4 regions of the Bacillus mexicanus genome follow, and region 4 is predicted to be linked to each of the others. Evidence: riboswitches for the same ligand, from Rfam matches in the RefSeq annotation. Region 4 holds a riboswitch; each other region holds the start of a gene.
What was found. A riboswitch is a leader RNA that binds a small molecule or an ion and turns the genes downstream of it on or off. The one in region 4 is predicted to bind S-adenosylmethionine.
Positions count from the first base shown of each region.

Region 1 (3,106 bases), 1.3 Mb from region 4:
TCATCATTTCAGCATCCTCTAATTTGCCTTCAATCGCTGCTTTGACCATCGCTCTCGTGTAAGAAAGCTTCATGCGTTCGCCTGTGCCGTAGCCGCCGCCGGTCCAGCCGGTATTGACCAAGAAAACGTCTGCGCCGTGTTCATCGATCTTTTGGCCGAGCATTTCAGCGTAGACGTGAGCAGGAAGCGGTAAAAACGGTGAGCCGAAGCATGTGGAAAACGTCGTCTCAGGAGACGTCACACCGCGTTCGGTTCCAGCTAGCTTGCTCGTATAGCCGCTCAAGAAATGGTACATCGCCTGTTCTTTCGTCAGCTTGCTGATCGGCGGCAGCACTCCGAATGCATCAGCCGTCAAAAATACAATCGCTGACGGGTGGCCTGCCATGCTCGGAGTTACAATGTTGTCAATCATATGAATCGGATAAGCCGCCCGCGTGTTTTCAGTATAGAAGGAATCATCATAATTGGCTTCCCGCGTACCTTCATCCACAACAACATTCTCGAGAACAGACCCAAAGCGGATCGCATTAAAAATCTGAGGCTCTTTTTCCTTGCTTAAATGAATACATTTAGCGTAGCACCCGCCTTCAATATTAAAGACGCCTGTGTCAGACCAGCCGTGTTCATCGTCGCCGATCAGCTTGCGATCAGCATCGGCTGAAAGGGTGGTTTTACCTGTGCCAGACAATCCGAAGAAAAGGGCGACATCACCTGTCTCACCGACATTGGCGGAGCAGTGCATGGATAGAATATTTCTTTCAGGGAGCAGGAAATTCATAATGGAGAAAATCGATTTTTTCATTTCCCCAGCATACTCTGTTCCGCCGATTAAGATCGTGCGCTTTTCGAAAGAGACAATAATAAACGTTTCGGAATGTGTGCCGTCTGTTTTTGAATCTGCTTTGAAATGTGGTGCAGAAAGAATCGTAAACGGCTGTTCAACTGTTTTCTTATCATTGCCTTCCGGGCGGATAAACAGCTGTCTGGCGAATAAATTGTGCCATGCGAACTCATTTACGACGGTGATCGGCAGCCTGTATTTTTCGTCTGCTCCGGCAAATCCTTCGAAAACGAACAGCTCATCTCGCTGCTTCAGATAGCTGACGACTTTCGCGTACAGCCGCTCAAATGCTTCTTCTGAAATCGGCTGATTCACCGGACCCCAATCGACCTTATGTTTCGTGCTTTCTTCCGCCACGATAAATTTGTCTTTAGGTGAACGTCCCGTATAAGCCCCTGTTGTCGCCCGGACAGCACCCGTAGAAGTTAAAATGCCTTCGTTGCGGGATAATACTTTTTCTGTAAGCTGTGCTGCTGATAAATTATGACACACATTTGGACTTGTTAATAATGCTTGTAAATCAGCGGTCAAATCAACTGAGTTCATATGAAACCTTCCTTTATCGTTTTTTTGTGTTTTGCTAATTGTGAATTAGTATAACATATATTTTTAAATAGTCTATACTATTTATCGTTTTTTGTGTATGCATATTCCAATCTTTTCCCTTGATATAGGCGCCTATTTCTTTTGAATCATATTGACATTGCAAACCTTTTTACGATAAGATATTTCATTGAGCGGATACTCTTATCCCGAGCTGGCGGAGGGACAGGCCCTATGAAGCCCAGCAACCGGTTTCTCTGTTATTTATTATGTTCAATTGTGTGAGACAACCAAGGTGCTAACCTGTTGCAAGGTTGTATGATTCCTTGAGCGATAAGAGTGAAAGGCACAAAGACCAAACCCTTTCCTCGATGGAAAAGGTTTTTTTATTTCATAAATATGCCAATTTACATTCTCTAATATAACGTTTCATTGTATAAGAGGGAGCGAGTTCCGTATCATATATACAAGGTCTTTCGGGAGGCCTTGTGCAGGAGGAAGCAAATCATGAGTAAAAATCGTCGTTTATTTACATCAGAATCTGTTACGGAGGGGCATCCGGATAAAATCTGTGACCAGATTTCTGACAGCATTTTAGATGAAATTTTAAAGAAAGACCCTAACGCGCGTGTTGCTTGTGAAACATCTGTGACAACTGGCTTAGTTCTTGTCAGCGGAGAGATCACAACATCTACGTATGTTGACATTCCGAAAACCGTTCGCCAAACCATTAAAGAGATCGGATACACACGTGCGAAATACGGATTTGATGCGGAAACTTGTGCAGTTTTAACATCAATTGACGAGCAATCTGCTGATATTGCGATGGGTGTAGACCAAGCGCTTGAAGCCCGTGAAGGCACAATGAGCGACGAAGAAATTGAAGCGATCGGTGCGGGTGACCAAGGTTTAATGTTCGGTTATGCGTGCAACGAAACGAAAGAGCTAATGCCTCTTCCAATTTCACTTGCTCATAAATTGGCCCGCCGCCTCAGTGAAGTCCGTAAAGAAGATATTCTTCCGTACCTTCGCCCTGACGGCAAAACACAGGTAACAGTTGAGTACGATGAACAGAACAAACCTGTTCGCATTGACGCGATTGTCATTTCAACTCAGCATCACCCTGAAATTACGCTTGAGCAAATCCAGCGTAACATTAAAGAACATGTGATCAACCCGGTTGTTCCTGAAGAGCTGATTGATGAGGAAACAAAATATTTCATCAACCCTACAGGACGTTTCGTTATCGGAGGGCCTCAAGGGGATGCTGGACTTACAGGACGCAAAATCATCGTTGATACGTATGGCGGCTATGCACGCCACGGCGGCGGCGCGTTCTCAGGTAAGGATGCGACGAAGGTAGACCGTTCTGCTGCATATGCAGCAAGATATGTTGCAAAAAACATCGTTGCGGCTGAGCTGGCAGATTCTTGCGAAGTGCAGCTTGCTTACGCGATCGGTGTTGCTCAGCCCGTGTCAATCTCAATCAACACTTTCGGTTCCGGAAAAGCTTCTGAGGAAAAACTGATTGAAGTTGTTCGCAATAACTTTGATTTACGACCTGCCGGCATTATCAAAATGCTTGATTTACGCCGTCCGATCTACAAACAAACTGCTGCATACGGCCACTTTGGACGCCACGATGTTGATCTTCCGTGGGAACGTACAGACAAGGCGGAGCAGCTGCGTAAAGAAGCGTTAGGAGAATAATTTTATAGCCGC
Region 1 covers NZ_JBCEYV010000001.1:23,264-26,369, forward strand. The annotation lists gene pckA (phosphoenolpyruvate carboxykinase (ATP)) at 1-1,387, opposite strand, end outside; SAM riboswitch class I at 1,586-1,724, shown strand; gene metK (methionine adenosyltransferase) at 1,892-3,094, shown strand.
Region 1: it holds a riboswitch for S-adenosylmethionine, as region 4 does, so the genes downstream of both, metK (methionine adenosyltransferase) here and metE (5-methyltetrahydropteroyltriglutamate--homocysteine S-methyltransferase) in region 4, are expected to answer to the same signal.

Region 2 (3,106 bases), 230 kb from region 4:
GCGAAAGACCCGGTAAAAGCTTATGAAGCTGTCAGACTCGAATGGGAGGGAATCAAACAATGAAACAAACCATCGCAAAACATCTATTAGACATCCAAGCTGTATTTTTACGCCCAAACGAGCCATTTACGTGGGCAAGCGGTATTTTATCGCCAATCTACTGTGACAACCGTCTGACGCTATCATTCCCTGAGGTCAGAAATGATGTCGCCGCAGGCATCAGCAAGCTTGTCGAAGAGCATTTTCCTGAAGCTGAAATGATTGCGGGAACAGCAACAGCCGGTATTCCTCATGCTGCTCTAGCGGCTGACCGTTTACATTTGCCGATGTGTTATGTGAGAAGCAAACCGAAAGCGCACGGAAAAGGCAATCAGATTGAGGGGGCAGTGCAAAAAGGGCAAAAAACGGTCGTGATTGAAGATTTAATCTCCACAGGGGGAAGCGTACTTGAAGCTGCGGCAGCTTTGCAAGCGGCTGGCTGTGAAGTGCTCGGTGTCGTCTCCATCTTTACGTACGGTCTCCCTAAAGCGCAGGAAGCCTTCACAAAAGCAGAACTGCCATACTACTCTTTGACGGATTATGATACGCTCACAGAGGTCGCGCTCGAAAACGGAAAGATTCAGTCAGACGATCTGGAAAAGCTGAAAACGTGGAAACGAAATCCCGAGTCAAAAGATTGGTTTAAAAAGTAAAAAATAAATTTTGATGATATACAAAGGGTTCAAAACCTTGATGTGATTGAAAACAGGCCTATGGGTCTGTTTTTTTATTAATCCTATCAAAAAAGTCGGGTTGACTTATGTTAGAATTGTGCTAAAATTTACTACAAATCTAAAAACTTATCAAGAGCGGCTGAGGGACTGGACCTATGAAGCCCGGCAACCTGCAATAGTTTGTAAGGTGCTACTTCCAGCAAAATGAATCCATTTTGAAAGATAAGGGCTGTATGCTGTTCCTGTCTTTCTTTCCGCCGGATTGAAAGTTTTTTGTTTTAAGAGGAAGAAAGGCTGTCTGTCATAACAGCAGCCGCACATCACATTACAAATGGGAAAAGACAACCGGCAGAAAGCTACTGTTTGTTTGTCTCCGAAAGGAGGAATGAGAAATGTTAACGTATGATAATTGGGAAGAACCAACGATTACATTTCCCGAAGACGATCCTTATAAAGGAGCGCTGTCAGTTTTAAAATGGGCATACGGCCATTATGGCAATGAGCTTGTTTATGCCTGCAGTTTCGGAATTGAGGGGATCGTTCTCATTGACTTAATTTATAAAGTGAAAAAAGACGCAGAGATTGTGTTCCTTGATACAGGGCTTCATTTTAAAGAAACCTATGAAACGATTGAGCGAGTGAAAGAGCGTTATCCGGGTCTTAATATCATTTTGAAAAAACCAGACCTTACCCTTGAGGAACAAGCCGAAGAACATGGGGACAAATTGTGGGAAAGAGAGCCGAATCAGTGCTGCTATCTTAGAAAGATCGTTCCTTTACGAGAGGCGCTTTCAGGACATCCAGCTTGGCTGTCTGGTCTGCGCCGCGATCAAGGACCGAGCCGCGCCAATACGAACTTCTTAAACAAAGATGAAAAATTCAAATCAGTAAAAGTATGCCCGCTCATCCATTGGACTTGGAAAGACATATGGAGATACACATCCCGGAATGAGCTGGACTACAATCCGCTTCATGACCAAGGATATCCAAGTATTGGCTGTGCGCCTTGTACGGCGCCTGCTTTTACCGCAGAGGATTTACGTTCAGGCAGATGGAATGGTATGGCGAAAACAGAATGCGGACTGCATGAATAAGGAGCTGGAAAATGGAACTAGCCGCTATTTTATTTAGCTTGTTTTTCGCAATGAATATTGGCGCGAGCGGTGCAGCGGCTTCGATGGGAGTCGCTTATGGCTCTGGAGCCGTCAAAAGAAAAACCTACGCTTTAATCCTGTGTGCAGTCGGCGTACTGTCAGGGGCGGTCATTGGCGGAGGCGAGGTCGTCAAAACCATCAGCTCCGGGATTATCCCCGAACAGACGATTACACTGACGATTGTTTGCATCATTATTGGAGCCGCTGCGCTTTCGCTTTTTACGGCTAATCTTCTTGGCATTCCTTTATCGACAAGCGAAGTAACAGTCGGTGCTGTTGTCGGAGTGGGAGTGGCTTACAAAGTATTGTTTGTAAACAAAATTTTGGTCATTGTGTCGTTTTGGATTGTTGTCCCGCTGTTCGCCTTCGCTTTCACTTATTTCGTATCTAAGCTGTTTCGTTATTTTAAAATTGAAATTAAATCTTCTAAAAAGCAAAAAATCCTTGGCATTGTTTTGTTAGGTGCCGGATTTTTCGAAGCATTTTCTGCCGGCATGAACAATGTTGCAAATGCCGTTGGCCCATTAGTTGCGGCCGGTGTGCTTGATGTGGCGAAAGGAACCTTGTACGGGGGAATTTTTGTTGCTCTTGGCGCGCTGTTATTAGGCCGGCGGGTATTAGAGACAAACGGGAAGAAAATTACGAGATTCGCAAAAGGCGAAGGCATTCTCTTATCCGGTACAGGTGCCGGACTGGTGATCATCAGTTCTGTATTTGGGATGCCGGTGCCTTTAGCGCAAGTCACGTCATCATCAATTATCGGAATCGGCATGGCCAAAAACGGCCCGAACGTGTTTCATAAACAAGTCGTTCAAACGATGCTGAAGGTATGGATTGTATCTCCGTTTTTATCCTTATCGATTTCTTATCTTCTTGTATCTTTGTTTTTAAAAGGTGATTATTATTCAATCTTTATTATGGTAAGTGTGCTTTTAGCGGCAGGCGGTGCCATCAGCCTGACAAAGGCCATTCGCAAAGAGAGACGCACTGTCCACGAACAAGGCGGGGGAATCTGACCATTAATCTGAGTTAATCTATAAGTAAACTAGGAGGAAATTGATATTATGAGCTTAGCACCACACGGAGGAACATTAGTAAACAGAGTAGATGAATCATATGATGTGAGCGGTATTCAAAAAGAAATTGAACTTGATTTAATTTCTTTCGCAGATTTGGAATTAATGGGGATCGGCGCATACAGCCCGATCGAAGGCTTCTTTAATGAAAAAGATTACGTAT
Region 2 covers NZ_JBCEYV010000001.1:1,115,265-1,118,370, reverse strand. The annotation lists gene pyrF (orotidine-5'-phosphate decarboxylase) at 1-63, shown strand, start outside; gene pyrE (orotate phosphoribosyltransferase) at 60-692, shown strand; SAM riboswitch class I at 837-942, shown strand; gene AAGG74_RS05915 (phosphoadenylyl-sulfate reductase) at 1,106-1,807, shown strand; gene cysP (sulfate permease) at 1,819-2,883, shown strand; gene sat (sulfate adenylyltransferase) at 2,932-3,106, shown strand, end outside.
Region 2: it holds a riboswitch for S-adenosylmethionine, as region 4 does, so the genes downstream of both, AAGG74_RS05915 (phosphoadenylyl-sulfate reductase) here and metE (5-methyltetrahydropteroyltriglutamate--homocysteine S-methyltransferase) in region 4, are expected to answer to the same signal.

Region 3 (3,106 bases), on a different contig from region 4:
GAATATGCAGATGTACCTTATCAAGAGAGGTGGAGGGACTGGCCCTATGATACCCGGCAACCGCTGTTTCACAACAGAATGGTGCTAAATCCTTTAGAACATTGCGTTCTTGCAGATGAGGCGGAGATTTGATCATTCAAGCTCTTCCTTACTCGAAGGAAGAGCTTTTTTATGTTCAACACATTTCAGAAAAGAGGCGAATGACATGGCTCAACAAACAAATGGTGCGGGACAAAAACCAGCAAAACAACACAGCGCTCCCTTCCGTGCCGATCATGTTGGCAGTTTACTGCGATCTGTTCCGGTGAAAGAAGCACGGCAGAAGAAAGCGGCCGGCAAGGTCACAGCAGAACAGCTTCGTGAAATCGAAAATCAAGAAATCATCCGGATTGTAGACAAGCAAAAAGAAATTGGCCTTGAAGTGGTAACTGATGGGGAATTCCGCCGTTCTTGGTGGCATTATGATTTCCTGGAGGGGCTTGACGGAGTGGAACCGTTTATTCCGGCGGAAGGAATTCAGTTCCACAATGCAAAAACAAAAGCACGCAGCATCAAAGTGACGGGAAAACTCGATTTTACGGATCACCCAGCGCTTGCTGATTATCGATTTTTACAAGAAATTGCTGGAGATGCGACACCAAAACTGACGATTCCGAGCCCGAATATGCTGTTTTTTGGTGAAAAGGCGGATAAAAAAGTTTATGACGACCAAGAGGAATACTTTCATGATCTGGCCCAAGCGTACAAAAAAGCAATCAAAGCCTTTTATGATGCCGGATGCCGTTACCTTCAGCTTGATGATACGTCATGGTCCCTTTTCTTTGAGGAAAAAGGCAGAGAAGTTGTCCGGGCACTCGGCGGCGATCCAGAAACATTGCCTGCCTTGTTCGCCAAAACGATTAACGAGGCAGTGGCAGACCGGCCTGATGATTTAACAATCACGATGCACATTTGCCGGGGCAACTTCCGTTCAACTTGGGCGGCATCAGGAGGCTATGATGCTGTTGCAGAAACGATTTTGGACGGCTTACACTTGGATGGACTGTTCTTGGAATACGATGATGACCGCTCTGGAAACTTTGATCCTCTCCGTTTTGTGAAGCGCAAGGATCTGCACATTGTGCTCGGTTTGATTACATCGAAATACGGCGAGCTTGAAAATCCTGAAGATGTGAAACGCCGAATTCATGAAGCCGCGCGCTTTGTCAGCCTGGATCAGCTGTGCCTCAGCCCGCAATGCGGTTTCGCCTCTACAGAAGAAGGCAATCTTTTGACAGAGGAGCAGCAATGGGCGAAGCTGCGTCATGTCATCAACATCGCCAATGATGTGTGGAGATAATCTATCATTGACAGAATCAGAAAATGTGTGAATAATAGATAATATCAGAAAATTTCATAAAAGGTTTTCCTTATCAAGAGAGGTGGAGGGACTGGCCCTGCGATACCCGGCAACCGCTGTTTAACAGAATGGTGCTAAATCCTTTAGAACAATGATTGTTCTTGAAGATAAGGTTGAGATTGTCAGACAAGCTCTTCCTTATCCCAAGGAAGAGCTTTTTATATTTGAATGGAAAGAAGGAATGGACAACATGCCACAACAAAAAACACCCGCAGAACAAAAATCACTTCAAAGAAAAAAACCGCCGTTTCGCGCGGATCAAGTCGGAAGCTTGCTGAGATCAGAGCCCGTTAAAAAAGCGCGGCTGCAAAAAGCGGCCGGCGATATAACGGCTGAGCAGCTTCGCCAAATCGAAAATGATGAAATCATCCGCATCGTGGAAAAACAGAAGGAAACCGGCCTGAACGTCGTGACAGACGGTGAATTCCGCAGAGCATGGTGGCACTTTGATTTTCTGGAAAATTTGGATGGCGTTGAGCCGTTTACTCCTGAGCAAGGGATTCAATTCCATAACGTACAAACAAAAGCACGCGGCATTAAAGTCACAGGCGATATCGACTTTTCAACTCACCCAATGCTCGAAGATTACTCATTTCTCCATAGTATTGCCGGTGATGCGACGCCTAAGATGACGATTCCGAGCCCGAATATGCTGTTTTTCCGCGGAAAACTGGAAAAGGGTGCATACAAAAACGACTATCACCTTTTCCAGCACGATGTGTCCCAAGCATATAAAAAAGCGATTCAAGCGTTTTATGACAGAGGCTGCCGTTACCTCCAGCTTGATGATACAGCATGGGCTGTTTTCTTATCAGAAAAAGGCTTAAAACAAATCGAAGCGTTCGGAACAACACCTGATGAGCTACGCCAGCTGTTTGCGAAATCGATTAATGACGCGATTGCAGACCGTCCGGATGACCTGACAGTCACCATGCATATTTGCCGCGGCAACTTCCAGTCCACTTGGACAGCGGAAGGCGGCTATGACGCAGCAGCTGAAACCATTTTTGACGGCTTGAATCTTGACGGGCTTTTCTTAGAGTATGATGATTCACGCTCCGGCGGATTTGAGCCGCTCCGTTACGTAAAACGGCCTGACCTTCAACTAGTCCTTGGCTTAGTGACATCTAAATTCGGTGAGCTTGAACACCCGGATGATGTGAAACGCCGGATCGAAGAAGCGTCTCGTTATGTAGGCTTAGACCAGCTTTGCCTCAGCCCGCAATGCGGATTCGCTTCAACTGAAGAAGGCAACAAGCTGACTGAAGAACAGCAGTGGGCGAAGCTCCGCCATGTGGTTGAAATCGCTAACGATGTTTGGAAATAAGCAAAGAAAAACACACTTGATTCCATTGCGGAGCAAGTGTGTTTTTTTTCAGCTGTTGCACCATCCTGAGTGGCACACGGCTCTTATCAAAATCAGACAGAGCAAAATCTGCAAACAAATTGACTGCATGAAATGGATGACACACGAACGTGTTATTCCTTTATTTTCTCATGCCGCAATATTAATTTTATTATTGTGAAAAAAGTTAAAAAGGTTGATTTTCAAAAAATGAAAGGATAAAATACTGCTATCATCTTAGAAAAAGACATTCTTGTATATAATCAGTAATATGGTCTGATTGTTTCTACCTAGTAACCGTAAAAAACTAGACTACAAGAAAGTTTGATTAAATTTGAACGAGTTGAAAAGGACAAGTTCTT
Region 3 covers NZ_JBCEYV010000002.1:766,330-769,435, forward strand. The annotation lists SAM riboswitch class I at 15-122, shown strand; gene AAGG74_RS13550 (5-methyltetrahydropteroyltriglutamate--homocysteine S-methyltransferase) at 206-1,339, shown strand; SAM riboswitch class I at 1,407-1,513, shown strand; gene AAGG74_RS13555 (5-methyltetrahydropteroyltriglutamate--homocysteine S-methyltransferase) at 1,590-2,726, shown strand; purine riboswitch at 2,978-3,079, shown strand.
Region 3: it holds a riboswitch for S-adenosylmethionine, as region 4 does, so the genes downstream of both, AAGG74_RS13555 (5-methyltetrahydropteroyltriglutamate--homocysteine S-methyltransferase) here and metE (5-methyltetrahydropteroyltriglutamate--homocysteine S-methyltransferase) in region 4, are expected to answer to the same signal.

Region 4 (3,106 bases):
CTTTTGCGTAGGATAATCCATTCAGTAAATCCTTCTCCAAATGCTCGTCAGGGTGTTTCGCTACAGGCACATGCAGCAGGCTGCTGGAAGGCTGAATCCACAGTTCATCCACTTTAGCAATGCTGAGTATATGGAGAATGGCATCGAGACGTTCATCAAGATCCGCTTTCCAAATGTTGCGTCCGTCAATCACGCCGGCTGCCAGCACTTTGTCTGTCGGAAAACCGTGTGTTTTGAGCTGTTCCAGATTTCTGCCTTTATCGTGGACGAAATCAAGGCCAATTCCCTGTACCGGGTAAGAGATCAGCTCTTCATAAGCATCAACAGAATCAAAATACGTTTGCAAAAGCACATTCAAGGAGGAAAGCTCGCTTGTTATGCTTTCAAATAATTCTTTTGCGCTACGGACATCCTCGCTAGAAGCTGTAACAAGCGCCGGCTCATCAATTTGAACCCATTTAACGCCTTCTTCCTCAAGCTCTTTTAACAGCTGTGCATATAACGGGACAAGGCGTTTTTGGATTGCTTTTGCTTCAGATGGTTTATAGCCTTTGGCAAGCGTGACAAACGTATAAGGGCCGACAATCACCGGTTTTGTCTCAATACCGTATTCCTGTTTGATCCTGCGGTAATCTGTGAGCTGTTTGTTTCGTGTCAGCCGGAACTCAATGCTTTCGTCATATTCAGGAACGATGTAATGGTAGTTTGTATTAAACCATTTTGTCATTTCACTGGACACGGCATCTTTTATTCCGCGGGCAATAGCGAAGTATGTATCGGTAGCGTCAGTCAAATGTCTGAATCGTTTCGGTATCCAGTTGAAGCTGACTGCTGTGTCGAGTACATGATCATACTGTGTGAAATCAGAAACAGGCACAACATCAATCTGCTGGTCAATTTGTGTTTTTACGGCAGATAAAAACAGGTCGTCGATTTGCTTTAAAAACGTATCTTTATCATTGCTGCCTTTCCAATACGCTTCAAGCGCTTTTTTCCATTCTCTGTTCAGTCCGATTCTTGGAAACCCTACATTCGATGTTTTGATGGTTGTCATTGTTTCTCCTCCTTTATATGTAAAACACTCTCGTTAACCCGCGGATACAGGCTGCTAAGAGGTTTTCTCACAACAAAAAGCCTCTTTCCCATGAGAGAAAGAGGCTTTTCTACGTAAAACACTGCCTCTCTCATCTCTCAGACACAATCTGATGGAATTAGCACCGTGCCTTATGAGACATCAGTCTCGGCGCGAAAAGCAGTGCGCCCCATTTCACAATGGAATTACGGTCGGTTGCTGTTGGGGTCAAAAGGCCAATCCCTCGCCCAACTCTCGATAAGAGAAAATGTTATGAATTTTTTAAAAGTTAAATCATTTGTTGGTAATCTTAACAGGAATCCAAATTCACTGTCAACATAGAATCGAAAAAATATTTTACAGTATTTTCATTATATTATATAAGAAAAATAATTTTATAGGGTCAGCAAATGTGATTGCTCTGCCTGTTCTGCAAGCTCATCTAGAACAGTTAAATACAGGAATCCATTGCCTGCCAGCGTTTTAGCAATATCAAGCGGAAATGTTCTGCGGATCAGCTGTGCATAAACCTCAGATTCAGATAGCTTTCGTTGAAATGCTTCTTCCTCAAAGCTTTTGATTAAAGCGAGCGCTCCGCTGACATGGGGGGCAGCCATTGATGTGCCGGTAAGCTTACCGTACTTTTTGTTAGGGAGGGTAGATAATATTTGTTCACCCGGAGCGACAAGATCAATTTCCTTATTAGCGTTTGAAAATTCTGATAATTTACGCGCTACGGAAACAGATCCAACTGCAATGACTTCATTATATGCCGCAGGGTAGGAAAGCTCTTCTGTGCGTTCGTCGCCGTCACCTTCATTCCCCGCTGCGCAAACGATGAGCACTCCGCTTTTAACGGCATTTTTCACCGCTTCTTTCAGCTCAGGTACATCGGTTGGTCCGCCAAGAGACATTGAGATAATATCGACTTTCTGTTCTACAGCATAGTTAATGCCGTTAATAATCCATTCGTACTGTCCGCTGCCGTTTTCACCACCGAGAACCTTCACAATCAACAGGCTTGCCTCAGGGGCAACTCCAGAAATCCCGCCGTTTGAATCATTGGCTGCAACAGTTCCGGCGACGTGTGTGCCGTGTCCGTTGTAGTCGGTAATTGCATCTTCCTTGCCGCCGTCGTCATCCGTAAAATTCTTTCCGCCGATGATTTGGGTTTTTAAATCAGGATGGCTTGCGTCGCATCCAGTGTCCAATATAGCGATTTTTACATTTTTTCCTTTTACCCCTTTTGCCCACATTTCTGGCGCCTTAATCACTTTAATGCCCTCAGGAAGCTCGTTTACATCCATGATCTGCTCATTGGTCACATACGGGATCAAGCGGATTTCACCATTCATAAAAAAGCCCTCCTTTTTTATGCTTTCAAGTGGATACAAGGGTGTTACCTCCTATTATATGAAAAAAACAATCGTTCAGACAGAGTCATTTGAATCATTTTGAAAAAATAGGATCCCGTCGAAATAATCAATTATTTTCAAAAAAACAGCTTTAATATGTATGACTGGGATTCAGCCGTCGGTCAAGTTATAATAATGTTAGGGAAAGGAGCATTGTGATGAAACTGAATGAAAAATTATATGCATTTTTTTCAGAGCATGTGGAACAAATGGCCGAGGAATGGATTGATACAATGGAGGAAAGCGATCCGAATTCGCTTTACGCCTTACATAATGCGTCAGTAACGGAAGAATTGAAAGAGCAGGATAGAGAATTTTACCGACATTTGAACTACATGTATGTTTTACCGGAAAAACAATTTCTCGAAGAATTTCAAGAGTGGGTCATTGAGCTGACGGACGATCAAAAGCATCTTAATACTCCGGTTCAGTATGTCATTCGGGAGTTTATGAGAAATCGGAGATTATATACGAAGTATTTTGAGAAGTTTGCAGAAGAAAACGAATCGGCGTTTGAATCGGGAGAGAAACAAAAATGGGCTGATTTGATTGTCAAAGTCTTTGATTTCACCATTTATACTTTCGTTGATCACGCTGAAACAAATGCCAAACAGCAATT
Region 4 covers NZ_JBCEYV010000001.1:1,344,867-1,347,972, reverse strand. The annotation lists gene metE (5-methyltetrahydropteroyltriglutamate--homocysteine S-methyltransferase) at 1-1,054, opposite strand, end outside; SAM riboswitch class I at 1,182-1,337, opposite strand; gene AAGG74_RS07120 (S8 family peptidase) at 1,468-2,427, opposite strand; gene rsbRB (RsbT co-antagonist RsbRB) at 2,646-3,106, shown strand, end outside.